3 regions of the Saccharomonospora sp. NPDC046836 genome follow, and region 3 is predicted to be linked to each of the others. Evidence: riboswitches for the same ligand, from Rfam matches in the RefSeq annotation. Region 3 holds a riboswitch; each other region holds the start of a gene.
The links. A riboswitch is a leader RNA that binds a small molecule or an ion and turns the genes downstream of it on or off. The one in region 3 is predicted to bind thiamine pyrophosphate.
Positions count from the first base shown of each region.

Region 1 (7,746 bases), on a different contig from region 3:
GTCGGCTAGCAACTTCCAAGTTGGTGGGGTGCATCGTTGGATGTTGCGCACGACGCTCCAACGTAGGTTGCGGGTCGGCTAGCAACTTCCAAGTTGGTGAGGTGAACCGTTGGATGTTGCGCACACGGGCTAGCCGACGATCTGGTAAATCTCTTCGGCAAGCCAGAAGGCCCGACCACCCCGCCCAATGCTACCAATTTTCCTAAGAAGCCCTTTTTCTTCTATTGAAGTGATCAGATTCCTTGCGCCCTGATTTGTGACGCCTAATGCGGTTTCGACCCGCTTGACTGTAACGAAGGGGTTCGAAAATAGAAGATCGACAACTTCTGCTGCTCGACTCTTAGTGCCTGCAAATGTCAAGCGATATGACTCTCGAAGCTCAACTAGCCTACCTCCACGTTCTTCGGCGTCGGTCGCTTGGCGATATACGGCGGTCAGGAAGAACTGGAGCCATTCCTGGATTTCCCCCCGCTCTCGGACGGCCTGCAGTCGACTGTAGTACTCTTGTCGGTTGTCCTCCATGTACGCGCTGACGTACAAAAGCGGTAATTCAAGTACCTTCTTCTCCATTAGAAGAAGTGTTATGAGAAGTCGGCCGATTCGACCGTTTCCGTCTAGGAATGGGTGAATCGTCTCGAACTGGTAGTGCATCAGCGCGCACCTGATCAGTACGGGAAGCTTGTTCTCTTCGTGGACGAAGTTCTCCCAGTCTCTTAGTCGATCTCCGAGCAACTCTGGCAACGGCGGCACGAAGATTGCGGTGTCAGGTGAATCGGTGGGTGATCCAATCCATACTGGGCTGGTCCGCAGTTCGCCCGGTCGTTTTTCTCGGCCGCGGACGCCGGAGAGCAGTACGGCATGAACCTGCCGTATCAAGCGGGTGGATATCGGCAAAGATTCTAGGAGCTTAATGCCTTCATTTAGCGCTTTCTGGTAGTTGAAAATCTCAGCAATGTCGTCGCTCGCGGTGGGCTCTACTGCCGCTTCAGCCTGAAGCACGTCCGACAAAGAGGCTTCCGTTCCTTCAATCCTCGAGCTCGCTACCGCCTCGCGCCGTTGATAGGGTTGGACCAGAATCCCGGGGTTGCTCAACAGTCGACCTACCCCAGAAAGTCGCCCCAGGGCTGTGTCAGCCTGCGACAGTGCCAGGACAGTGTCGAGAGTCAGGTCGAGGTGGCGCTGTCGAGGCGCCACTCTGGACAACTTCGCGAGTCTCGCCGTCGCCGAGCCCGCAACGTAGGTGCAGGCACCACGGCTGCTCAGCGTCCCGTTCTCGCCGCAGCCGGCGTTCGGCCTGCTCACCGAGCGAATGACCGAGTTCTGGCCTGCCGAGCATTCGATCTACGCCCCGACAACGCGGATGTCGTTGTCGAACCACGGGTCGGCGGACGCTGGTTCGAACGCGGCGTCGATGGCACCGAATGCAACTGAAGCCGGGTGACGCTGTGGGAGCCGCCCACCCGCCTGGTGCTGTTGTGGCAGATCGGCGCGGACTGGCGTTTCCGTCCGTGGCAGCCTGTCTGCGGTCATGGTCAGTACCTGTATGAAAGAACTGACGACATTCCACGCTTGCTCGAGCGCGCCTACGACGTCACGGCGGCGACGATCGGTGCATCCCGCCGGAGCGCTACTCTGCCGCGAGCCCGTGTTCCGGGTGGAGGGCGAGGTGGTCGACTTCACCGCACTCGGTGAGCGCAGCCACGCCGATCTGAGTGCCGACTTCACGGCCGCCGCGCGACGGGCATTGGCGGCCTTCGCGGCCCCGGGTGCCCTGGAGCGTGAGTTCCCGTTCGCGTTCGGCCCCGCGCCGGGCCTGCTGATCGCGCAGATCAGCCTGTCCGAGACGCTTGCGCACGGCTGGGACCTGGCGCGTGGTGCTGGCGTGCCCTACCGGCCCGACGACCGCGTTGTGGACGCGGTCGCGCGCTGGCACGCTGCGGGCAGCGCCGAGGACCGGCAACGGTCCGGCATGTTCGGACCACCGGTTGTAGGCGCGGCCGACGCCTCGCCGTTCGAGAAGCTGCTGGCGCTGCTCGGCCGCGAAGCTTAGCCAGCCGCGGCGAGCAGGATGACGAACAGCAGAGTGACCGCCGTCGCGAATGCGGTCACCGTGGCCTGCTGGCCGGGGGTCAGAACGGGGGCGCGGTTCATGGGTGTGCTCCCCAGAAGGCTCGTGGTCGGTGAGTCACCCTTGACAGCGCCCTGACCGCGCTCGCCGTTAGCCGCCGCGGCCGCATGTGTCATAGATCACAAGTCGGAGCGGCGCTGCCTGGTTCTCGCGGTGTAAAACAGCACCCCGCCCGCCACGGCGATGATCATCGCGAACGCAATCCCACCGACGACGAATGCCTGGGTGATGGCGCTCCCCGGTACCGCGGCCGCCTGCTGGGTGTCGTGCGTTGCCGCGGCGACCGGCAGTACCCCACCACCCAGCGCCATCAGGACCAGCAAGCCGAGCGCCGACAGTAGGCGCAGCCGGCGACGGGAATGCGAATCGGCTCGCGATCCGTTGCGGGCAAAGCTGAAACGGCTCATCGCGCACTCCCTTCCCCATGCTGGCTACCCGGGGAACGCGCGATGACACCACCGAGGTTTCGCGGCCGGCGCACATCACAGAGCCTCGATCACCCCGTCGATCTCGCTCGCCAGCGAGACATCCCGCTCGGTGATCCCACCCTCCGAATGCGTAGTAAGCCGGAAAGTCAGCGTGCGCCAACGGATGTCGATGTCGGGATGGTGGTTGGCGCTCTCCGCGATCTCGGCGACCCGGTTGACCACCTGGATCGCCTGCGGGAAGCTCGCCAGCTCCGCATCGCGCTCAATCGCGTCGCCCGCGCGCCGCCATTGGGACAGGTGACCGAGTGCCTCGTCGATGCGCTCGTCGCTCAGTAGCTCTGCCATGCGTCCATGGTCGTACCGCGGCGGGTACGCTGCACGTTTGCCACGGGAGTCCGGCACACGCCGGGCTGAGAGGTGGGCGTGAGCCCACGACCGTTCGCACCTGATCCGGATCATGCCGGCGCAGGGAGGCAGCTGCTCTCCTTGCTGGCGAGGACGCCGGTCACGACTAGGAGGGTGGATGAGATTCCTTCGCACTGCGGCAGTGGTGTCCGTCGCTGGTGTACTGACCGCGAGCTGCACGGTGCTCAGCGGGGACGGCGGCGAACCTGAGGGCCCGACCACCGTCACCCTGGTGACGCACGACTCGTGGGCGGCGCCGCAGGAGGTCCTGGACGCGTTCGAACGCCAGTCCGGCATCCGCATCCGCGTGCTCAAGGAGGGCGATGCGGGGGAGCTGACCAACAAGCTGGTCCTCACCAAGGCCAACCCCATCGCCGATGTCGCCTACGGTGTCGACTCCACGTTCGCCTCCCGCGCACTGGCGGAGGAGGTGTTCGAGCCGTATACCAGCCCCGAGGCCAACCGCGGCCCCCAGCGTTACTCCATCGACCCGCAGCACAGGCTCTCCGCCGTCGACGTCGGCGACGTGTGCGTGAACATCGACACCGGCTGGTTCACCGACAACGATGTGCCGGAGCCGAAGACCTTCGACGATCTCGCCGACCCGCGCTACCGCGGTCTGCTGGTGGTGCCCAACCCCGCGACGTCCTCGCCGGGGCTGGCCTTCCTGCTCGCGACGGTCGCCCGCTACGGCGAGCAGGGCTGGCGTGACTATTGGTCCCGGCTCGAGGGCAACGACGTTCAGGTCGTCAGCGGCTGGACGGAGGCCTACACACAGGAGTTCTCCGGCTCGTCCGGTAACGGACCGAAACCGATGGTGTTGTCCTACGCATCCTCGCCAGCCGCGGAGATCGGCGAGGACGGGCAGCCGCGTACCAAGGCACTTCTCGACACGTGTTACCGGCAGGTCGAGTACGCCGGTGTGCTGGCAGGCACCCGCCAGGCCGACAACGCCGGCAAGGTCGTCGACTTCCTGCTCTCCCAGCAGTTCCAGTCGACCGTCGCCGAGAACATGTACGTCTACCCGGCGCGCGAGGGCGTGGCGTTGCCGTCCGGCTGGGCGCAGGCCGCGCCGCTGCCACAGAACCCGGCTTCGCTGCCTAGTGAACAGGTGCAGGCGGGGCGGGAGCAGTGGATCGAACAGTGGCGCGGGCTGCTGGAGGGGTAGCGGGGCTCGCGGGAGCGACGGCACTCGCCGTCCTCCCGATCGGGTTTCTCGCCGTCTTCTTCGCCTGGCCCGTGGTGGCGATCCTGCGGCTCGGCCTCGCGGACGGCGAGGTGGCCACCACGCTGTTCGAGGCGCAGACCTGGCAGCTCGCCCGGTTCACGGTCGCGCAGGCGGCCGCCTCGACCGTGGTCGCGGTCGTCGCCGGCCTGCCGGTGGCCTATCTGCTGGCCCGGGTGCGGCTGCGCGGTGTCGGGGCCGTGCGCACGTTCATCCTCGTACCGTTCGTGCTGCCGACCGTCGTGGTCGGCCTGGCGTTCCGCGCGCTGTGGCCGGAGGGCGGCGTGTTCACGATCGTGTTGGCCAATGCCTTCTTCAACGTCGCCGTCGTGGCACGCACCGTAGGCGGGCTGTGGGCGCATCTGGACCGGCGCGCGGAGGACGCCGCACGGTCACTCGGCGCCTCGCCGTGGCAGGCGTTCCGCACGGTCACGTTGCCCGCCATCGCACCGGCCGTCGCGTCGTCGGCGGCTGTGGCGTTCCTGTTCTGCGCGACGAGCTTCGGCGTCGTGCTCATGCTCGGCGGCTCGCGCTACCGCACGCTGGAGACCGAGATCTACCTGCGCACGGTGAACCTGCTCGACCTGTCCGGCGCGGCGGCCCTTTCGCTGGTACAGCTCGGCGCTGTGCTCGCGGCCCTGCTGATCGGCGCGGCGGCTCGCCGTCGAAAGGAGACGGCGGCGCGGCTGCGGGCAGCGGCGGACACGGCGCGCCGCCCCGAGGGGCGCGAGTGGTGGGTCGTCGCCGCCGGGTTCGCGGTGCTCGGGCTACTGGTCACGCCGATCATCGCGTTGCTGCTGCGCTCGGTGTCCACACGCGACGGTTGGAGTCTCGAAGGGTACCGGGCGCTTTCCGGTGTCGGCGAGTACGGCGCCCTCAACGTGACCGGTTGGGACGCGGCGATGAACTCGCTGCGCACGGCATCGGACGCGACGCTGCTCGCCATGATCGTCGGCGTGCTCGCCGCCGTCGCGCTGGTGGCCCTGCGCCGCTCACCGGAGCGCGGTGCGCGGGCGGCCGGCGAGGCAATGGACACCGCGCTGATGCTCCCGCTCGGGGTGTCGGCGGTGACCGTGGGCTTCGGGTACCTGCTCACACTCGGCGAGCTGCCGTGGGATCTGCGGACCTCACCGCTGTTGGTGCCGTTCGCGCAGGCGCTGGTCATCGTCCCGCTGGTCATTCGCATAGTGCTGCCGGTGTTGCGTTCGGTGGACCAGCGGCTGCGGCAGGCCGCGGCGACGCTGGGCGCGAGCCCGGCGCGCGTGTGGCGGGAGATCGACCTGCCGCTGGCCCTGCGCTCGCTGGCGGCCGCGGCCGCATTCGGTTACGTGGTGGCGCTGGGTGAGTTCGGTGCGACGAGCTTCCTGGCTCGCCCTGATGCGCCGACGCTGCCCGTGGCGATCAACGCGCTGGTGAGCAGGCCGGGAGAGCTCAACAGCCAGATGGCCTACGCGGCCTGCGCGCTGCTGATGCTGGTGACGGCGCTCGTGGCCGCGGTGATCGACCGCCTGCGGGCCCCGCAGGCGCAGGTAGGGGAGTTCTGATGCTGATAGTGGACGGGCTGACCACGCGGTACGGATCGTTCACGGCGGTGCGTGACGTGCGGCTGGAGATCGCCGACGGCGAGGTGGTCGCCCTGCTCGGCCCGTCCGGTTCCGGTAAGTCGACGCTGTTGCGTTCCATCGCCGGGCTCGAGCCGGCGGCGACGGGGCCGGTGCGCTGGGATGGTGTGGATCTCGCGCCGGTGCCGGTGCACCGGCGTGGCTTCGGGCTGGTGTTCCAGGACGGTCAGCTGTTTCCGCATCGTGACGTCGCCGCCAACATCGCGTTCGGTCTGCGGATGCGTCGTGTGCCGAAGGCCGAGCAGGCCCAGCGGGTGGGTGAGTTGCTGGAGCTCGTCGGTTTGTCCGGGTACGACCGCCGCAAGGTCACCGAGCTGTCCGGTGGTGAGGCGCAGCGGGTCGCGCTCGCCCGCGCGCTTGCCCCGCGGCCCCGGTTGCTGCTGCTGGACGAGCCGCTGTCCGGGCTCGACGCCGAGCTGCGCGAGCAGCTGGCCCTCGAACTCGCCGATGTGCTGCGGCAGGCCAAGATCAGCACGTTGCTCGTCACGCATGATCAGGAGGAAGCGGTCACACTCGCGGACCGGATTGCGGTGCTGGATGCCGGAGAGATCCAGCAGGCCGGCACCGTGCTCGATGTCTGGCGGCGGCCGGTCGACGAGCGGGTGGCCCGGTTCCTCGGGGTGACTACGGTGCTGGCCGGTGAGGCATCCGGCGGGCTGGTGACCTCGGTGCTCGGTACGGTCCCGGTGCCGTGGGCGACTGACGGCGCTGTGTCGCTCGGACTGCGGCCGAACGCGGTGCGGGTCGCCGATGCCGGGGTGGCGGCGGAGGTGCTTGGCCGGGTGCACCGGCGCGAGCACGTGCGGCTGGCGGTCCGGCCGGAGCGCGGACCTGCCCGCGTTGACGCCGTCGCGCCCATGGCCGCCGCCCTGCAACCGGGCGACCGGGTACACCTCGCCCTCGACCCGGATGGGATCGCGCTCATCGGCAGCGACTGAGCGGGCAACTCGCGTGTCTGAGCGGGCAACTCGCGTGTCTGAGCGGGGGACTCGCGTGCGGGAGCGGGGGACTCGCGAGTGGTTAGGGCTTCGGCTTTGCTGGGGGGACCGTTTGTGCCCACTCAGCCCAGTCGGCGAGCGCGTCGTAGAGCCGGACCGCCGCTTCGATGGTGACGCGCATTGCCCGCGTCTGCGGGCTGTCGCCGAAATCGCCGCGATCCTTCGCGGCGGCGGAGCCGCGGTACAGCTCCGCCTTCTCCCGGTAGAACCGCGCCTCCTTGTCCAGGTGCGCCTTGAGTTCCTGCGGTTCCATCAGCCAGAAGAACAATGAACGCAGTAGCGGGTCGAGCCGCATGGTGTGGTCGACCTCGACGTCGACGAGCCAGCGGCGTAGCTCGGTCATCCCCGCGTCGGTGATGCGGTACTCCTTGCGGCGCCGCGGCCCCTCGGCCTCGGCCTCGATGAGGCCCTCGGCGGCCAGCCGGGTCAGCTCGCTGTAGATCTGCGGATGCTTCGCGGGCCAGATCGAGCCGAGCGTTTCCTCGAATCGGCGCGTGAGGTCGTAGCCGCTTCCGGGTTCGCCGGCGAGCAGCCCGAGCAACCCATGACGCAACGACATCCACTCACCCTCTCCTGAGCTCCCGCCGGCTGGAGCGTACCTGTGCCCGGGTCCCGCTTGACACCCAGTGTAAGTACTAATAGACATGTAAGAACAAACATGTTGAGTCGATCATGTTGGAGTTGTCATGTCTGACCGGGGTTTCACCAAGGCTGTTCTGATCACTGGGGCGGGCGGAGGAATCGGAGTGCGCACCGTCGCGGCGTTCGCCGAGCGGGGGTACCGCGTCTACGCTGGCGTGCGCAGCACCGCGGGCATCCCGCAGCTCGACCGCACGGGCGTCACGCAAGTGGAGCTCGACGTGACCGATCCGGCGACCATTCGCCGCGCACTCGAATCGATCGCTGCCGAGCGAGGTTCCGCCGGGCTGCAGGTGCTGGT
Region 1 covers NZ_JBEYXW010000025.1:31,136-38,881, reverse strand. Annotated here, with positions in the region: gene ABZ863_RS24875 (Fic family protein) at 130-1,302, opposite strand; gene ABZ863_RS24870 (hypothetical protein) at 1,342-1,530, opposite strand; gene ABZ863_RS24865 (TIGR03086 family metal-binding protein) at 1,646-2,050, shown strand; gene ABZ863_RS24860 (hypothetical protein) at 2,248-2,535, opposite strand; gene ABZ863_RS24855 (4a-hydroxytetrahydrobiopterin dehydratase) at 2,611-2,901, opposite strand; TPP riboswitch at 2,934-3,045, shown strand; gene ABZ863_RS24850 (thiamine ABC transporter substrate-binding protein) at 3,080-4,129, shown strand; gene ABZ863_RS24845 (ABC transporter permease subunit) at 4,105-5,730, shown strand; gene ABZ863_RS24840 (ABC transporter ATP-binding protein) at 5,730-6,746, shown strand; gene ABZ863_RS24835 (PadR family transcriptional regulator) at 6,829-7,365, opposite strand; gene ABZ863_RS24830 (SDR family NAD(P)-dependent oxidoreductase) at 7,493-7,746, shown strand, end outside.
Region 1: another riboswitch for thiamine pyrophosphate. It lies ahead of ABZ863_RS24850 (thiamine ABC transporter substrate-binding protein); the one in region 3 lies ahead of thiO (glycine oxidase ThiO).

Region 2 (7,746 bases), on a different contig from region 3:
AACTGGACGGTGTGGAACCGTTGCGTGACGTCATGGTGCTCGGCGCAACCAACCGGCCCGAACTGGTGGACCCTGCCCTGCTGCGGCCCGGTAGGCTCGAGCGGCTCATCTACGTGCCGCCACCGGACACCGAGGCGCGTGCGGCGATCCTGCGCGCGAGCGCGCGGAACACCCCACTGGCGTCCGATGTGGATCTCGACGAGCTCGCGTCCGCATTGGACGGCTACTCGGCGGCCGACTGCGCTGCGCTCATCCGCGAAGCCGCGCTCACCGCGATGCGCGAGTCGCTGGAGGCCGCCGAGGTCACCGCCGCGCACCTGACGAAGGCACGCGGCACCGTCCGCCCCTCGCTCGATCCGGCACAGCTCGCAGCGCTGGAGGCCTACGCCGCAGGCCGCTAACTCGAGTTTCCTCAGCGGCGGAGCCGCTTGCGGGCCTACCGCTGCGGCGACACGCCACCTGCCGCCGCCCGCGAGACCCCAGCTGCTGGCATCGTCACGTTCATGGCCTTCCTGCAGCTCACCGCGATCATCGTCGAGGATTACGACGACGCGATCGCCTTCTTCACCCAGGCATTGGGATTCGAGCTGGCCGAGGACTCGCCAGCCCGCACGAACGACGGCCGTCCCAAGCGCTGGGTTGTCGTCCGCCCGCCGGACGCAGAGACCGGCATCCTCCTCGCCCGCGCCGACGGCGAACACCAGATCGCTGCGATCGGCAACCAGCACGCCGGTCGGGTCGGCTTCTTCCTCCGCGTCGATGACTTCGACGCCAGCTACCAGCACATGCGCGCCGCCGGCGTCGAGTTTCTCACCGAGCCCCGAACTGAGCCCTACGGCCGGCTTGTCGTCTTCCGCGACATCGCCGGCAACCGCTGGGACCTCCTCGGCCCCGCCGTCTCTTCCTGATCTCGGTCCCGCACCGCCACGCAGGCCCTTCGCACATGGGCTTACTAACTGGTAGCGGTGCTCTCGTAGTCCTGGGTGACGATGACGATGACACCGGGGCTGGAGTCCTGGATGCCGTCGAAGCGGGGCTCGACACGGAGGCCGAACTGGCCGGCCAGCGAGCGGGCCGCGGCTTCCTCATCGGTGCCCGGCCGGAAGTACGCGGTACTGGTCGGGATGATCCCCGACGGGTAGTTGTCCACCTGGACGACGTTCCAGCCTTGCGCGCGGAAGTCATCGGCGGCGGTGTTGGCGAGCCCCTTGATGGTGCTGTTGTTGTAGACCCTGAGGCCGACCCACTTCGCCCCCGCCTGCTGGTCCTGGCCGGTCGCGCCGCTGTCGGTGCCGCCCGGCTGCGCACCAGGCGTGGAGGGCGTACCAGGCTGGCTCGGCTGTGTGCTCGGCGATCCGGCTGCGGGCGGCTGGCTGGTCGTGCTGGTGCTCGTCGTCGTGGGCTGCGTGGACGTCGGCTGGGCGGAGGTGCTGCGCTCGCCGTCACCCGGCGGTTGCTGTTCCTGTGACGTGCTCGGTTGCGCGGTTTGCTCGGAGTCGTCGCCGGAACCCAGCAGCGTGATACCACCGATGACGCCCGCGATCACGGCGACCGCGATCAGCCCGAGGCCGGCGGCTCGCATCGGCCGGGACAGCCCGTCGAAGATGCTCATGGCAGTTCAATCCCCAACCGCCGTGCCGCGCGGGTGCGCTGCCTCGCGGCGCGCGTCTTGCGAAGTCGCTTGACCAGCATCGGGTCCGCGCGCATGGCTTCCTGCTTGTCGATGAGCCGATTCAAGATCTGGTAGTAGCGCGTTGGCGACATGCCGAAGAGCTCGCGGATGGCTTGTTCCTTCGCACCGGCGTACTTCCACCACTGGCGCTCGAAGGCGAGTACCTCTTGTTCCCGCTGTGCGAGACCCTCGGCGGGATGGCCGGCTGGGGCTGGCGGGGACGGCTGGCCCTCCTGGGCCATCGACTCCGCTGCGTCCATCTGGCTCCTCGCAATCTCGGCGAAATCACACGGTTGTCGTTCCGCTGCGCCATTAGACCACGGGAGCCGACGAGCGCCACGAACCATGCCCGGCGCGTCCCGGTCACCACCACCCCCCAGCGAGGCGCTTCGCGCCGCTGGCCCACCCGTCGCCCGACCACCACCCCCCAACGAGGCGCTTCGCGCCGCTGGTTCAATCTAAGTCGTGACCGTTCACGCCATCCGCATCGCCGGCGACCCCGTCCTGCACAGGCCCACCCGCGAGGTGGAGAAGTTCGACGACGAACTGCGTACGCTCACCGAGGACATGTTCGAGACGATGTACGCGGCGGAGGGTGTCGGTCTCGCCGCCAACCAGATCGGCCTCGACCTGCGCCTGTTCGTCTACGACTGCCCCGACGACGAGGGGGTCCGGCACAAGGGCCTCGTCGTGAACCCGCGGCTGGAGACCTCGGAGCTGCCGGAGACCATGCCCGATCCGGACGACGACTGGGAGGGCTGCCTCTCGGTGCCCGGCGAGTCGTTCCCGACCGGCCGCGCAGCCTGGGCGAAGGTGACCGGTTTCGATCTCGACGGCCAGCCGATCGAGGTGGAGGGTACCGGCTACTTCGCGCGCTGCCTGCAGCACGAGACCGATCATCTCGACGGTTACCTCTACCTCGACCGGCTCGTCGGCAGGCACGCCCGCGCGGCGAAGAAGATGCTCAAGGCGAACGACTGGGGCGTGCCCGGCAACAGCTGGCTACCCGAGCCCGGTCAGGGAACCGACACCCCCGCGGACTGAGAGAAAGATGTTCAGCCCCGCGCGAACGGGCAGCGGGCACGCCGGTACCGGGAGCACAATCGAGACAGGTGCAACGGTGTAATCGGCGAGGGTTGTGATGACGGTGTCCGAGTCCGACGCGCTCGACGCCTACTCGCGCGCGGTGAGTTCTGTGGCCAGATCTGTCACACCACACGTGGCGAGCGTCGGGCTACCGCGGGGCGGCGGCTCAGCGGTCGTGTTCGACAGCGACGGCTACCTGCTGACCAACGCCCACGTGGTGGGCGGCGACCGGCGCGGCACCGCGACCTTCGCCGACGGCACGGAGGCGGACTTCCGGGTGCTCGGCGCGGACCCGTTGTCGGACCTGGCGGTGCTGCGGGCACAGGGCCCGACCCCGGAAGCGGCCCGGCTCGGCGACGCCGATCGGTTGATCGTGGGCCAGCTGGTGGTCGCGGTCGGTAGCCCGCTCGGCTTCTCCGGCTCGGTGACCGCAGGCGTGGTGAGCGCGCTCGGCAGGGCGATCCCGGTCCGGCAGGGCCGCGCGACCCGCGTGATCGAGGACGTGATCCAGACCGACGCGGCACTCAACCCCGGCAACTCGGGTGGCGCCCTCGCCGACGCAAACGGCCAGGTGGTCGGGATCAATACCGCGGTCGCCGGGTTCGGCCTCGGGCTGGCGGTACCGGTGAACGCGACCACCCGCCGCATCATCGACACACTGCTCGTGGAGGGCCGGGTACGGCGGGCCTACCTCGGCGTCGTCGGTGTACCCGCACCGCTGCCGGACGGCGTCGCCGCACGCACGGGCCAGGCCGCCGGCGTCCGGGTGGTCGAGGTGGTCTCCGGAGGCCCTGCCGATCACGCGGGGCTGCGGGCCGGTGATCTCGTGCTCACCGTCGGGCGCGAACAGGTCTTCGACGCGCAGGGCATCCAGCGGCAGCTCTTCGCCGAGGTGATCGGCACCCGGCTCGCCGTCACGGTGCTGCGTAACGGCGCGATGGTCGACGTATTCGCCACGCCCACCGAACTCGTGGGTTGAGCTCGGCCCCCGGCCATGGCATCGTCAAGGGGACAACTTCAGATCGCGGGAGCTCGCGCCTTGGCGGGCTGAGAGGGCGGCTGGTGTCCATTTCGTGGACCCGGTGCCGCCGACCGCATGAACCTGACTGGGTAATGCCAGCGTAGGGAGTGGATTTCTGTGACGACACTGGAACGTAATGCTGACGTTCGACCGACCGTCACCACTGGTTCCATCACCGGTTCCCGCAAGGCCTTTCTCCGCACCGAATCGGGCCTGCGGGTACCTGTCCGCCGTATCGACCTGTCCAACGGTGAACACTTCGACGTCTACGACACCTCCGGCCCGTACACCGATCCGGACGCCACCATCGACGTCCACAGTGGACTTCACCCGACGCGCTCCGGCTGGATCGACGGCCGCGAGCACCGCACCCAGCTCGGCTGGGCGAAAGCCGGGGTCATCACAAGGGAGATGGAGTTCATCGCGGCCCGCGAGCGCGTCGACCCCGAGTTCGTCCGCGCGGAGGTGGCCCGGGGACGCGCGGTGATTCCGGCCAACCGCAGGCATCCGGAGTCCGAGCCGATGATCATCGGCAAGAACTTCCTCGTGAAGATCAACGCCAACATGGGCAACTCCGCGGTGTGGTCGTCGGTCGAGGAGGAGGTCGACAAGATGGTGTGGGCGACCCGCTGGGGCGCCGACACGATCATGGATCTCTCAACCGGCAAGCGCATCCACGAGACTCGCGAGTGGATTCTGCGTAACTCCCCCGTGCCTGTCGGGACGGTGCCGATCTACCAGGCGCTGGAGAAGGTCAACGGTGAGCCGGAGAAGCTCACCTGGGAGATCTATCGCGACACCGTGATCGAGCAGTGCGAGCAGGGCGTCGACTACATGACCGTGCATGCCGGTGTACTGCTGCACTACATTCCGCTCACGGCCAACCGGGTCACCGGCATCGTGTCGCGTGGCGGGTCGATCATGGCGGCGTGGTGCCTTGCGCACCACAAGGAGTCGTTCCTCTACACCCACTTCGCCGAGCTGTGCGAGATCCTGCGCGCCTACGACGTCACGTTCTCACTCGGCGACGGGCTGCGGCCCGGTTCGATCGCCGATGCCAACGACCGTGCGCAGTTCGCCGAACTGGAGACGCTGGGCGAGCTCACCCACATCGCCCGCGAGCACGACGTGCAGGTGATGATCGAGGGCCCCGGCCACGTTCCCATGCACAAGATCAAGGTCAATGTGGAGCTGGAGGAGCAGCTCTGCGGCGAAGCACCGTTCTACACGCTCGGTCCACTCGCGACGGACATCGCGCCTGCCTATGACCACATCACCTCAGCGATCGGCGCCGCGCAGATCGGGTGGTACGGCACGGCGATGCTGTGTTACGTCACGCCCAAGGAGCACCTCGGCCTGCCGAACCGCGATGATGTGAAGACCGGGGTGATCACTTACAAGATCGCCGCACATGCGGCGGATCTCGCCAAGGGCCACCCCTACGCGCAGGCATGGGACGACGAGCTGTCCAAGGCACGCTTCGAGTTCCGCTGGAACGACCAGTTCAACCTCTCGCTCGACCCGGACACCGCACGGTCGTTCCACGACGAGACACTCCCCGCAGAACCGGCTAAGACGGCGCACTTCTGCTCGATGTGCGGACCCAAGTTCTGCTCGATGCGGATCACGCAAGACGTGCGCAAGTACGCCGAGGAACATGGACTGTCCACTGTGGATGCCATCGAGGAGGGCATGCGGGAGAAGTCCGAGGAGTTCAGCGAGCACGGCAACCAGGTGTACCTGCCCGTGGTCGACCAGCAATGACCACGACGCCGCGCACCGCCCTCACCATCGCCGGATCCGATTCCGGCGGTGGTGCGGGCATCCAGGCGGACCTGCGCACGTTCTTCGCCTGCGGCGTGCACGGAATGACCGCCGTCACGGCGGTCACCGTGCAGAACTCGCTGGGCGTGCAGGGGTTCAGCGAGATCCCGGTCGACGTCGTCACCGCCCAGATCAGGGCGGTGGCCGCTGACATGGGTGTCGATGCGGCCAAGACCGGCATGCTGGCGACCGCCGACATCATCCACGCGGTGGGCAAGACACTCGATGAGGTCCACATCGGACGCAACGGCCGGATACCGTTCGTCGTCGACCCCGTCGCCGCGTCCATGCACGGCGATTCGCTGCTTCGCGAGGAGGCCCTCGACGCCATCCGGACCGAACTGTTCCCCCGCGCGACGCTCGTGACGCCGAACCTGGACGAGGTGCGGCTGCTGACCGGCGTTGCGGTCACCGACACGGGCAGCCAGCGGGCCGCCGCCGACGCCTTACTGGAACTCGGGCCACAGTGGGTGCTGGTGAAGGGCGGCCACCTGTACGGCAACCCACGCTGTGTGGATCTGCTGTCCGACGGGGAGCGCTACGTCGAACTGGCCGGCCCGCGCTACGACACCGAGCACACGCACGGCGGCGGCGACACCCTTGCCTCCGCGATCACGGCCGCACTGGCGAAGGGCCGTCCCGTGCCAGACGCCGTGGCCGCGGGCAAGCGGTTCATCGAGCGCTGCGTTGCCGAGGCGTATCCACTGGGCGCGGGCGTCGGCCCTGTGTCACCGTTCTGGCGGCTGAGCCAGGACAACGCTTGAGCGCATGCGTCGAGTTGTTGAACGGAGAGTGAACGAATCGGTTCGCAGCGCCACCATCGGCTGATCGACTTCTACGCTGTCGCTGATGAGGTTCGAGGACACGTTGGGCAGCGTCGCCGAGTTGCTCGGCTCCACAGGCGGCATCCTCGGACTGCTTGCCGCCGCGGTGATCGCGACACTGGCGCCACTGTTCGACCGCTACGTCCTTCGGCGTAAGCGGATCTACTACCGCGTGCAGTACAACTCCAAGATCGGCCTCAGCCCTGTCGACCTCCAGGACGGCGACGGCGCTGTGAAGCACGCCGACGAGGTCGACCAGCTGCGGCCCATCGTCGAGTTGCTCGATCGGCTGAGTCTCGTGGTGATCCGCGTTCGCAACGCTGGTATCGAAGACATCAGCAACGACGACTTCCGCGGCTCGCCGCTGAAGTTCACCTTCGGCGGCCGGATCATCTGGAACGCCAGGATCTCCGAGCCCTCGATCGAGCCACACCGGGAGAAACTCAAGGACGCGCTGCAGTTCGACTCCGGCAAGCCCGCGCCGGACGAGCTCGGAACCGTCCGGACCTCACTGCGCAAGCGGCTGACCGCGCTCTTTCGGAACTCACAGGCCGGCAAGCCCGAGAGCCCGCAGCCGCAGTGGGACGGCGTCCATTTCCGGGAGCTCGACCTGCACCGCAGGGAACAGTTCAAACTGGTGGTGGTTCTGCGCGAACCCGACGACCAGCCGGCAGGCGAGCTGACGAAGGACTACGGCTGCTTCGGTCGGCTGGACGGCGGCCGGATCGTCAACGAGAAGACACAGCGCAGGATCACCTGGCCCCGGATCACCGCGACGTTCGGTGTACTTCTGACCGGCGTGCTCATCGCAACGCTGATCGCGAATGTGTGGCGCCCGACGGCCGAACCGGCAGCCAGCTGCGCACCGGGCACGCTGCGGATCGTCGGCTCGAGCGCGTTCTCACCGATCGTCGACAGCATCGCGGCGGAGTACCGGCGCGCCTGCCCCGGCAGTACGATCACGACACAGGCGACCGGCAGCATCGACGGCGTGCGCATGCTCGCCGCGGCGAGCCCCGATGAGCGTGGCTCCCTCGCCGCGCTCTCGGACGGCAGAGCGAGCGGCGCGCCGGCCGAGCTGGTCACGCAGCCGGTGGCGGTGATCCTGTATTCGGTGGTGGTCAACGACTCCGCCGGCATCGACGAGCTGACTCTCGACCAGCTTCGCGGCATCTACTCGGGCCGGTACCAGGACTGGAACCAGCTGCGCGCGGGACCGTCGCTGCCGATCCGCATCATCGGCCGTGGGCAGGAGTCCGGCACCCGCCGCCTCTTCGAGCAGGCTGTGCTCGCCGGGCCAGAGGGTGCCCTGTCGTCGG
Region 2 covers NZ_JBEYXW010000049.1:21,291-29,036, forward strand. Annotated here, with positions in the region: gene ABZ863_RS32165 (AAA family ATPase) at 1-401, shown strand, start outside; gene ABZ863_RS32170 (VOC family protein) at 504-908, shown strand; gene ABZ863_RS32175 (LytR C-terminal domain-containing protein) at 953-1,612, opposite strand; gene ABZ863_RS32180 (DUF3263 domain-containing protein) at 1,609-1,932, opposite strand; gene ABZ863_RS32185 (peptide deformylase) at 2,138-2,716, shown strand; gene ABZ863_RS32190 (trypsin-like peptidase domain-containing protein) at 2,814-3,737, shown strand; TPP riboswitch at 3,773-3,903, shown strand; gene thiC (phosphomethylpyrimidine synthase ThiC) at 3,897-5,543, shown strand; gene thiD (bifunctional hydroxymethylpyrimidine kinase/phosphomethylpyrimidine kinase) at 5,540-6,367, shown strand; gene ABZ863_RS32205 (substrate-binding domain-containing protein) at 6,453-7,746, shown strand, end outside.
Region 2: another riboswitch for thiamine pyrophosphate. It lies ahead of thiC (phosphomethylpyrimidine synthase ThiC); the one in region 3 lies ahead of thiO (glycine oxidase ThiO).

Region 3 (7,746 bases):
CGCCCGGCATGCCGGCGGCTGCCGAGCCGATCGTGAGGACGTCGGCGCCGCGCTCGGAGACAGCGCCGAGCACCTCTCGCATGGCCGCACCACCCTTGCCCGCGCTGGTCACAGCCAGCACCGCCGTCTCCTCGTCGATCGCGGCCACCGGGCCGTGCAGCAGGTCAGCCCCGCTGTAGGCCCGGGTGGCCAGGTAGCTCGTCTCGGCGAGTTTCAACGACGCCTCCAGCGCGGTGGCGTAGGAGTAGCCCCGCGCGGCCGCGATGACCCGGCTGGCGAAGCGGTACCGGTCGACCGCGCGAGCCACTCCGCTGTCCGTGCCCTCCAGGGTGCGCCGCGCGAGTTCACCGATGGCGTGCACCTCCCGCCCTTCACCGCCGCGGACCGCGTCGACGAGCAAGTAGAGCGCGAGAAGTGTGGCCGTGTAGGTCTTGGTCGCCGCAACCGCGTGTTCGGTGCCGGCACGGATGTCGACGGCGAGTTCGGCCACCGAGCACAGCGGTGAGGACGGCGTGTTCGTGACGGCGATGGTGCGGGCGCCGCGCCTGCCCGCGGCCTCGGTGACCTCGACCAGGTCGGGGGAGCCGCCGCTCTGACTCACCGAGAGCAGCAGCACGTCCCGCAGGTCCGGCTCGGCGCCGTAGAGGGTCGTCGTCGATGCCGACACGAGACCGGATGGCAGGCCGAGGAGGACTTCGATCAGATATTTGGCGTAGAGCGCCGCGTGGTCGCTGGAACCGCGAGCCGCCAGCAGGACGAACCGGGGCGGCCGGCGGGCGATGGCACGGGCCACCTCGGCGATGGCGGCACGCTGTTCGAGGAGTCCGGACAGGATGTCGGGCTGTTCCGCGATCTCGGCCGTCATACTCCGGCCCGCTTTGCCCTCTATCACCATGGTCCTCTCGTCACCAAGTTAAGGTCTAGACCAATACTAGACAGGTTCAACGCGGTGTGCGAAGGGTAGCGTTGCAGGTGAAGCAGTATTGCGTGTAATGAAGGAGTCGGTCATGTTGGAGGCGGTTTCCGGGGGTACGTCGGGTTCGGTATCCGGCACACGTGGCCAGCGCGAGCCGAAGTACTGGGCGCTCAAGCAGCATCTGCTCGATCTGCTCGAAGCATTGCCGGCCGGTTCACCCATTCCCACGGAGCGGGCACTTGCCGGCGACTTCAACGTGTCGCGCACGACGGTCCGCCAGGCGCTCGCCGATCTGACGGCCGAGGGCAGGCTGCATCGCGTGCAGGGTAAGGGTACGTTCGCCGCCGAGCCCAAGGTCGCCCAGCGGTTGCAACTGTCCTCGTACACTGAGGACATGCGGGCGCAGGGCCGCGAGCCGTCCTCGCGGCTACTGGAAGTCGAGGAAATCGTTGCGGAAGGTGAGTTACCGAAACTGCTCGGTATTCGCACCGGCGCGAAGGTGCTCAAACTCAAGCGGTTGCGGCTCGCCGACGGTGAGCCTATGGCGCTGGAGACAACGCACCTTCCGCTGGCCCGTTTCCGCGGGATGCGTAAGCACATCACCGAAGGTGGCTCACTCTACGAAGCGCTGCGTGAGCGGTACGGAATCGAACTGGACCGTGCGGAGGAGACAATCGAGACCTCCCTCGCCGGCCCGCAGGAGGCCGAGCTGCTTGGTGCGGACGTCGGTATGCCGGTGCTGCTGTTGTCCCGGCATTCCTTCGCGACCGACGGCAAGCCTGTCGAGTTCGTGCGTTCCATCTACCGTGGCGACCGCTACAAGTTCGTCACCACGCTGACCAGGCCGTGACGCTTCGGCTGGGCGCGGGTCGCCGGCCACCACCATCCTCGGCCAGGGGATGGTGGTGGAGGGCGGAGTCGTCCATGTGATGCTGCCCTGCATCGGCCATTCCGATCCGCTCGCGTTGTGGGTATGTGCCGTTTGGCCGTTTTCGACGCCCTTTTTCAAGGTCCACTGTGGACATCGTGGCAGTGCTCACTCTTGGCGACACGGGGAGCGATTGGCGCGTTCGGTTCGTTGAGGGCCTGGAGACAGGAGAACCTGCGCGAGCGATCGGAATCATGGCTGAGGAGAAGCAGAACGATACGGAAGAGAAGTCGGAGAAGTCCGGTCTCAGGCCCGCACAGGTGATCGCGGCCGCGCTGGCTGCCGTCACCGCGGCGTTTCTCGGGTCGTTCCTGGGGGTTTACGGCACCGTGCTCGGCGCGGGTGTGGTCAGTGTGGTGACCACTGTGGGCAGCGAGATCTACCTGCGTTCACTGCAAACGACGAAGGCGGCGACAAAGAAGGCCAAGGCGCTCGCCGTCGCCATCACCGATACCAGGGCAGGACAGACGAGAACCGGACCGGCACTGTCGGTGAGCGAGCAGCCGACGGTGCGGTTGCCGGTGCCTGGCGAGGACAAAGACAAGACGGTGTACCTGGCGAAGCCGGACACCCCAGCCGCCGGGCAACGTACATGGTGGCGCCGCCGCTGGCCGTTGGTGCTCGCCACGAGCGTCGCGGCATTCGTGATCGGCATGTTCGTCGTGACCGGGTTCGAGCTCGTGAGTGGCAGCTCGTTGTCCGGGCAGGGGGCCAGCACAGTCGGCGAGCTGGTCGGCGACCGGCTGAACCAGCCAGGTGACCAGGAGCAGCCGACGCAGCAGCCGTCGACGCCGGCTCAGCAGCAGGACCAGCCCACCGCGCCGCCGGCCACCACCACCGAGACGAGCGTGCCGCCGGAGACGACCGCGCCGACCGGCAGCGCGGAACAGCAGCCGACGTCCGAGTCGTCGCGGCCGAGCGAGACCACGAGCGTGGCACCGACATCGGAGCCGAGCCCGACAACCGGCGCCGGCGATGAGGTCACGCCGAGCGCGCGGCCGTGAGTCCCGCACGCAGGGTGGCCGCGGCCGCACGCGGGTTCTCGGCCTCGGTGATCGCCCTGACCACTACCGCACGCTGGGCACCTGCGCTGAGGACCTCGGGCAGGCGTACCGCGTCGATGCCGCCGATGGCGAACCAGGGCCTGGCCGTGCCGATACCGGTGGCGACCGCGCTGATGAGCTGAAGCCCGGGTGCTTCGCGTCCGGGCTTCGTCGGCGTCGGCCAGCAGGGACCGACGCAGAAGTAGTCCACACCAGGCTCCGCGGCGGCCGCGCGCGCCTGCGCCAGCGAATGGGTTGAACGCCCGATCACCGGAGCGTCACCGAGGACGCGCCTCGCCACGGACACCGGCAGGTCGTCCTGGCCGAGATGCAGCACATCGGCCTCGACCGCGAGCGCCATATCGGCGCGATCGTTGACCGACAGCAGCGCGCCGTGCCGTGCGCACGCCTCGGCGAGCACTTCCAGTGCGGCGATCTCGTGCTTGGCTTCCAGTGGCGCGCCGCCGGTCTTGTCCCGCAGTTGCACGATGTCGACACCACCCGCCAGTGCAGCGTCGGCGAACTCGGCGAGATCGCCGCGGCCGCCGCGGGCGTCGGTACACAGGTACAGCCGCGCGTCGGCGAGGCGTTGCCTGATCTGGTCACCGGTGAGGCCTGGCATGGCGTCACCGTAGTACGGCCCTGTACCGTGGTGGCGTCCGCACGGGAGCCCGAGGCACGGGCTGAGAGGGAGCCGCCGCTCCGACCGTGGAACCTGATCCGGATCATGCCGGCGCAGGGAGCGTGATAGTCATGACCGCTGAGCCCACTGTCGCCGTGATCGGCGCCGGTGTGATCGGCCTTGCCGTGGCCTGGCGGCTCGCGGCCGCTGGGCACGCCGTCACCGTGTTCGACCCCAATCCCGCCCGCGGCGGAGCCTCATGGGTGGCCGGCGGGATGCTCGCACCGGTCACCGAGGCCTGGCCCGGCGACGAAGCGGTACTCGAACTGGGCGAGGAGTCGCTGCGCCGCTGGCCTGCGTTCGCCGCCGAGCTGAGCGCGGCCGGTGCCGATCCTGGCCTCTCCCGCGCTGGCACGATCGTTGCCGCGTTCGACCGCGCCGATGCCGAGCAGTTGGAGATCCACGCCGGGTACCTGCGTGAGCTGGGGCGCGAGGCGAGCTTCGTGACCGGTCGCGAACTCCGCCGTGCCGAGGCGGGCCTGGCCGGTGCCGTGCGTGGCGGCCTGCTCGTGCCCGGCGACCTGGCTGTCGACAACCGCAGGCTGCTGAACGCACTGGTCGGGGCCGCCCGCCGGCATGGTGCCGAGTTCGTCCGCGAGGAGGTTGTCGAGCTCGCGCCCGGGTCGGTCCATACGGCAGGTGCTGTGCACCGGGCCGACGCGGTGGTGCTGGCCGCCGGTGCGTGGAGCGCGGGCCTCGCGCCTGAACTGGCCGGTGCGGTCCGCCCGCTCAAGGGCGAGATCCTGCGGCTGCGCGCCCGTCGCACGACCCTTCCGCCGCCGCACCGCACCGTGCGCGCCGTCGTCGAGGGCAGGCCCGTGTACCTGGTGCCGCGGCAGGACGGGGAGCTGGTGCTCGGCGCCACGCAGTACGAGGCCGGATTCGACACCACGGTGACCGCGCGCGGGGTTCGCGAGCTGCTGGAGGGCGCCGAGCGGATCTTCCCGGCGATCGCCGAGTACGAGCTCACCGAGACCGCGGCCGGGCTGCGTGCCGCGAGCGCGGACAACCTGCCCTACCTCGGTGAGCTCGCCGACGGGCTGTTCGCGGCAACGGGTCACCACCGCAACGGGTTGCTGCTCGCCCCTGTCACGGCTGACGCGGTGCTGGCCTGGCTCGCCGGTGCGCCACCACCACCCGGAGTCGCCGCAGCCCACCCGAGTCGAGTTCGCCGTGAGGAACGAGTCTGATGCGGATACAGGTCAACGGGAACGAGCGGGAGTTTCCCGATGGCAGCACGGTCGCCGACCTGCTCGCCGTACTCGGTACCGCCCAGCGGGGCGTCGCGGTGGCGCTCGACGGCGAGGTGGTGCGGCGGGCGCGCTGGGGCGAGGTCGTTGTGTTGGACGGCGCTCGGCTGGAAATCCTCACCGCAGTGCAAGGAGGGTAGCGATGATCGACGAATCCGGTGACCAGCTCGTCATCGACGGCCACAAGCTGAGCTCGCGGCTGATCATCGGCACCGGTGGGGCCGCCAACCTCAGTGTGCTGGAGCGGGCGCTGGTGGCGTCGGGGACCGAGCTGACCACCGTCGCCCTGCGGCGTGCCGACGCCGAGGGCGGTTCCGGGGTGCTGGAGCTGCTGCGGCGGCTCGGCATCACCCTGCTGCCCAACACCGCGGGCTGTCGCAGCGCCGCGGAGGCCGTGCTCACCGCGCAGCTCGCCCGCGAGGCGCTGGACACCGACCTGATCAAGCTCGAGGTGCACGCCGACGACCGGACGCTGCTGCCCGACCCGGTCGAGACCCTGGAGGCCGCCGAACGGCTCGTCGCCGACGGATTCACGGTGTTCGCCTACACGAACGACGACCCGGTGCTGGCGCTACGCCTCGAGGAGGCGGGGTGTGCCGCGGTCATGCCACTCGGCGCGCCGATCGGTACCGGGCTCGGCATCCGCAACCCGCACAACATCGAGCTGATCGTGGCCCGTGCGAGCGTGCCGATCATCCTCGACGCCGGGATCGGCACCGCGTCCGACGCTACGCTGGCCATGGAGCTGGGCTGTGCTGCCGTGCTGCTGTCGACGGCGGTCACCCGGGCACAGGACCCCGAGCGAATGGCCTACGCCATGCGCTCGGCGGTGATCGCGGGCAGGCTGGCGCGGCAGGCGGGGCGTGTTCCGCAACGCTTCTGGGCGCAGGCGTCCAGCCCACCACGCTGACCACCGCCTGCCGCCACGTATCGTGAACGGCAATTTTCGGCGCGTACGCGAAGGAGCGCTAGGTGAGCAGGTCGTCGCAGGACGTACCCGGCAGGCTGTTTCTCGCCATCGGCCGGTTGTCGCGATCGTTGCGCCAGGCCGGCACCCCCGGCCCCGGCCACGGCTCGATCTCGGCGCTGGCGACGTTGTCCGCGTACGGCCAGCTCCGGCTCGGCGACCTTGCCGCGAAGGAGGGCGTCGCGGCGGCGACGATGTCGCGTATCGTCGCCGCGCTCGTCGATGCCGGGTACGTGCGCAGGGAACCGGATCCGGCTGACCGGCGTGCCTGGCTGGCCACCGTGACCGAGGAGGGCGAGCGCATGCTCTCCGGCCTGCGTTCCACGCGCATCCACGAGCTGAGCAAGCGCATTGACCGCCTGTCACCGGAACACCGCGACGCGCTCGCCGCCGCGCTGCCCGTCCTGGAGGCGCTGCTCGACGACGAGCCGGAGCGAAAGGGCAGTTGAAGTTCCCTTGGGGACCTAACTCGGGTCTAGTTGGCGCTCGCGTAGTTGGGCGACCTCGGCCCGCAGCGCGCGCAGTTCGGTGAGGATCTCCGCGTTGGCCGCTGCCTGCTCGGCTGCCTGTCGTTGTTCTTCCTCGCGGATCTCGTCGCGCAGCTGGTCCTCCATCGCACTCACCACGACGGCGATGAACAGGTTCAGCACCGCGAAGCTCGACACGAGGATGTAGACGATGAAGAAGATCCACGCCAGCGGCGCCTGTTCCATGATGCCCTGGGCGATGTCCGGCCACGACTCACCGGTCATCACCTGGAACAGCGTGAACAGCGATGTGCCCAGGTCACCGAAGTCCTCGGGTGCGATGCCGCCGAACAGCTTCGTGGCCATCACACTGGCCACGAAGATGATCAGCCCGAGCAGCGCGGCGATCGACGCCATGCCGGGGATGGCCGCCAGCAGCCCCGCGACCACCTTGCGCATGGACGGCACCAGCGACACCAGGCGCAGCACCCGCAGAATTCGCAGCGCCCGCAGTACCGCGAACGGGCCCGTGGCAGGCACCAGTGCGATACCCACCACCACGCTGTCGAAGATGTTCCACGGGTCGCGGAAGAAGTCGCCGCGGTAGACGTAGACCTTCGCGAGCAGCTCGAACACGAAGATCGCGAGAGCGATGTAGTCGAGCGTGTGCAGCAGTGTGCCGTAGGAGTCGACCATGCCCCGCGACGTCTCCAGCGCGAGCGTTCCGGCGTTGAAGATGATCATCGCGATGATGAAGTTCTGGAAGCGCTGGTTCTCGACCAACCGTTGTAGACGTTCGCGCGAGGTCACCGGCGCATCTTATGGGTGACGTTCAGGGGCGAGTCGCCAGAATGCTGATACTGGTCCGACCTTGGCGCCCATCGGATAGGAGTTCTCGACCGCGTTGCGCACGAACCACTTGCCGAACCGGGCGGCATCGGCCACCGGCATGCCCCTGGCGAGCCCCGCGGTGAGCGCCGAGGCCATCGCGTCACCGGCGCCGTGCGTGTGCGGCGTCGCGAACCGCGGACCGGGCAGCTCGGTGAACGTCTCGCCGTCGTAGAGCAGGTCCACGCATTCGGGGTCCTCGACCAGGTGGCCACTCTTGACCAGCACGTACCGCGGCCCGAGCGCATGCAGTGCGACCGCGGCCTCGCGCATCAGCGCCCGGTCGGTGACCTCGATCCCGGTGAGCAGGCGCACCTCGTCCAGGTTCGGGGTCAGCACGGTGGCGCGTGGCAGCAGTTCCTCACGCAGCGCGGCGAGCCCCCTGCCGTCGAACAGCGGGTGGCCGTGCATGGACGCGGCCACCGGATCGACCACGAACGGCACTTCGGCGTCCCGGCCGACGCCGGCCTTGTCGCACGCCAGCGCCACCGCCTCGATGATCTCCGCCGACGCGAGCATCCCGGTTTTGGCCGCCTGCAGCCCCATGTCGGCGGCGACGGCTTCGATCTGCCCCGCGACGATGTGGGCCGGGATGTCGCTGCGGT
Region 3 covers NZ_JBEYXW010000007.1:1,133-8,878, reverse strand. Annotated here, with positions in the region: gene ABZ863_RS11260 (SIS domain-containing protein) at 1-865, opposite strand, end outside; gene ABZ863_RS11255 (GntR family transcriptional regulator) at 1,008-1,766, shown strand; gene ABZ863_RS11250 (hypothetical protein) at 2,039-2,848, shown strand; gene thiE (thiamine phosphate synthase) at 2,826-3,509, opposite strand; TPP riboswitch at 3,541-3,646, shown strand; gene thiO (glycine oxidase ThiO) at 3,641-4,759, shown strand; gene thiS (sulfur carrier protein ThiS) at 4,759-4,959, shown strand; gene ABZ863_RS11230 (thiazole synthase) at 4,962-5,729, shown strand; gene ABZ863_RS11225 (MarR family transcriptional regulator) at 5,792-6,235, shown strand; gene ABZ863_RS11220 (ion transporter) at 6,251-7,063, opposite strand; gene thiD (bifunctional hydroxymethylpyrimidine kinase/phosphomethylpyrimidine kinase) at 7,073-7,746, opposite strand, start outside.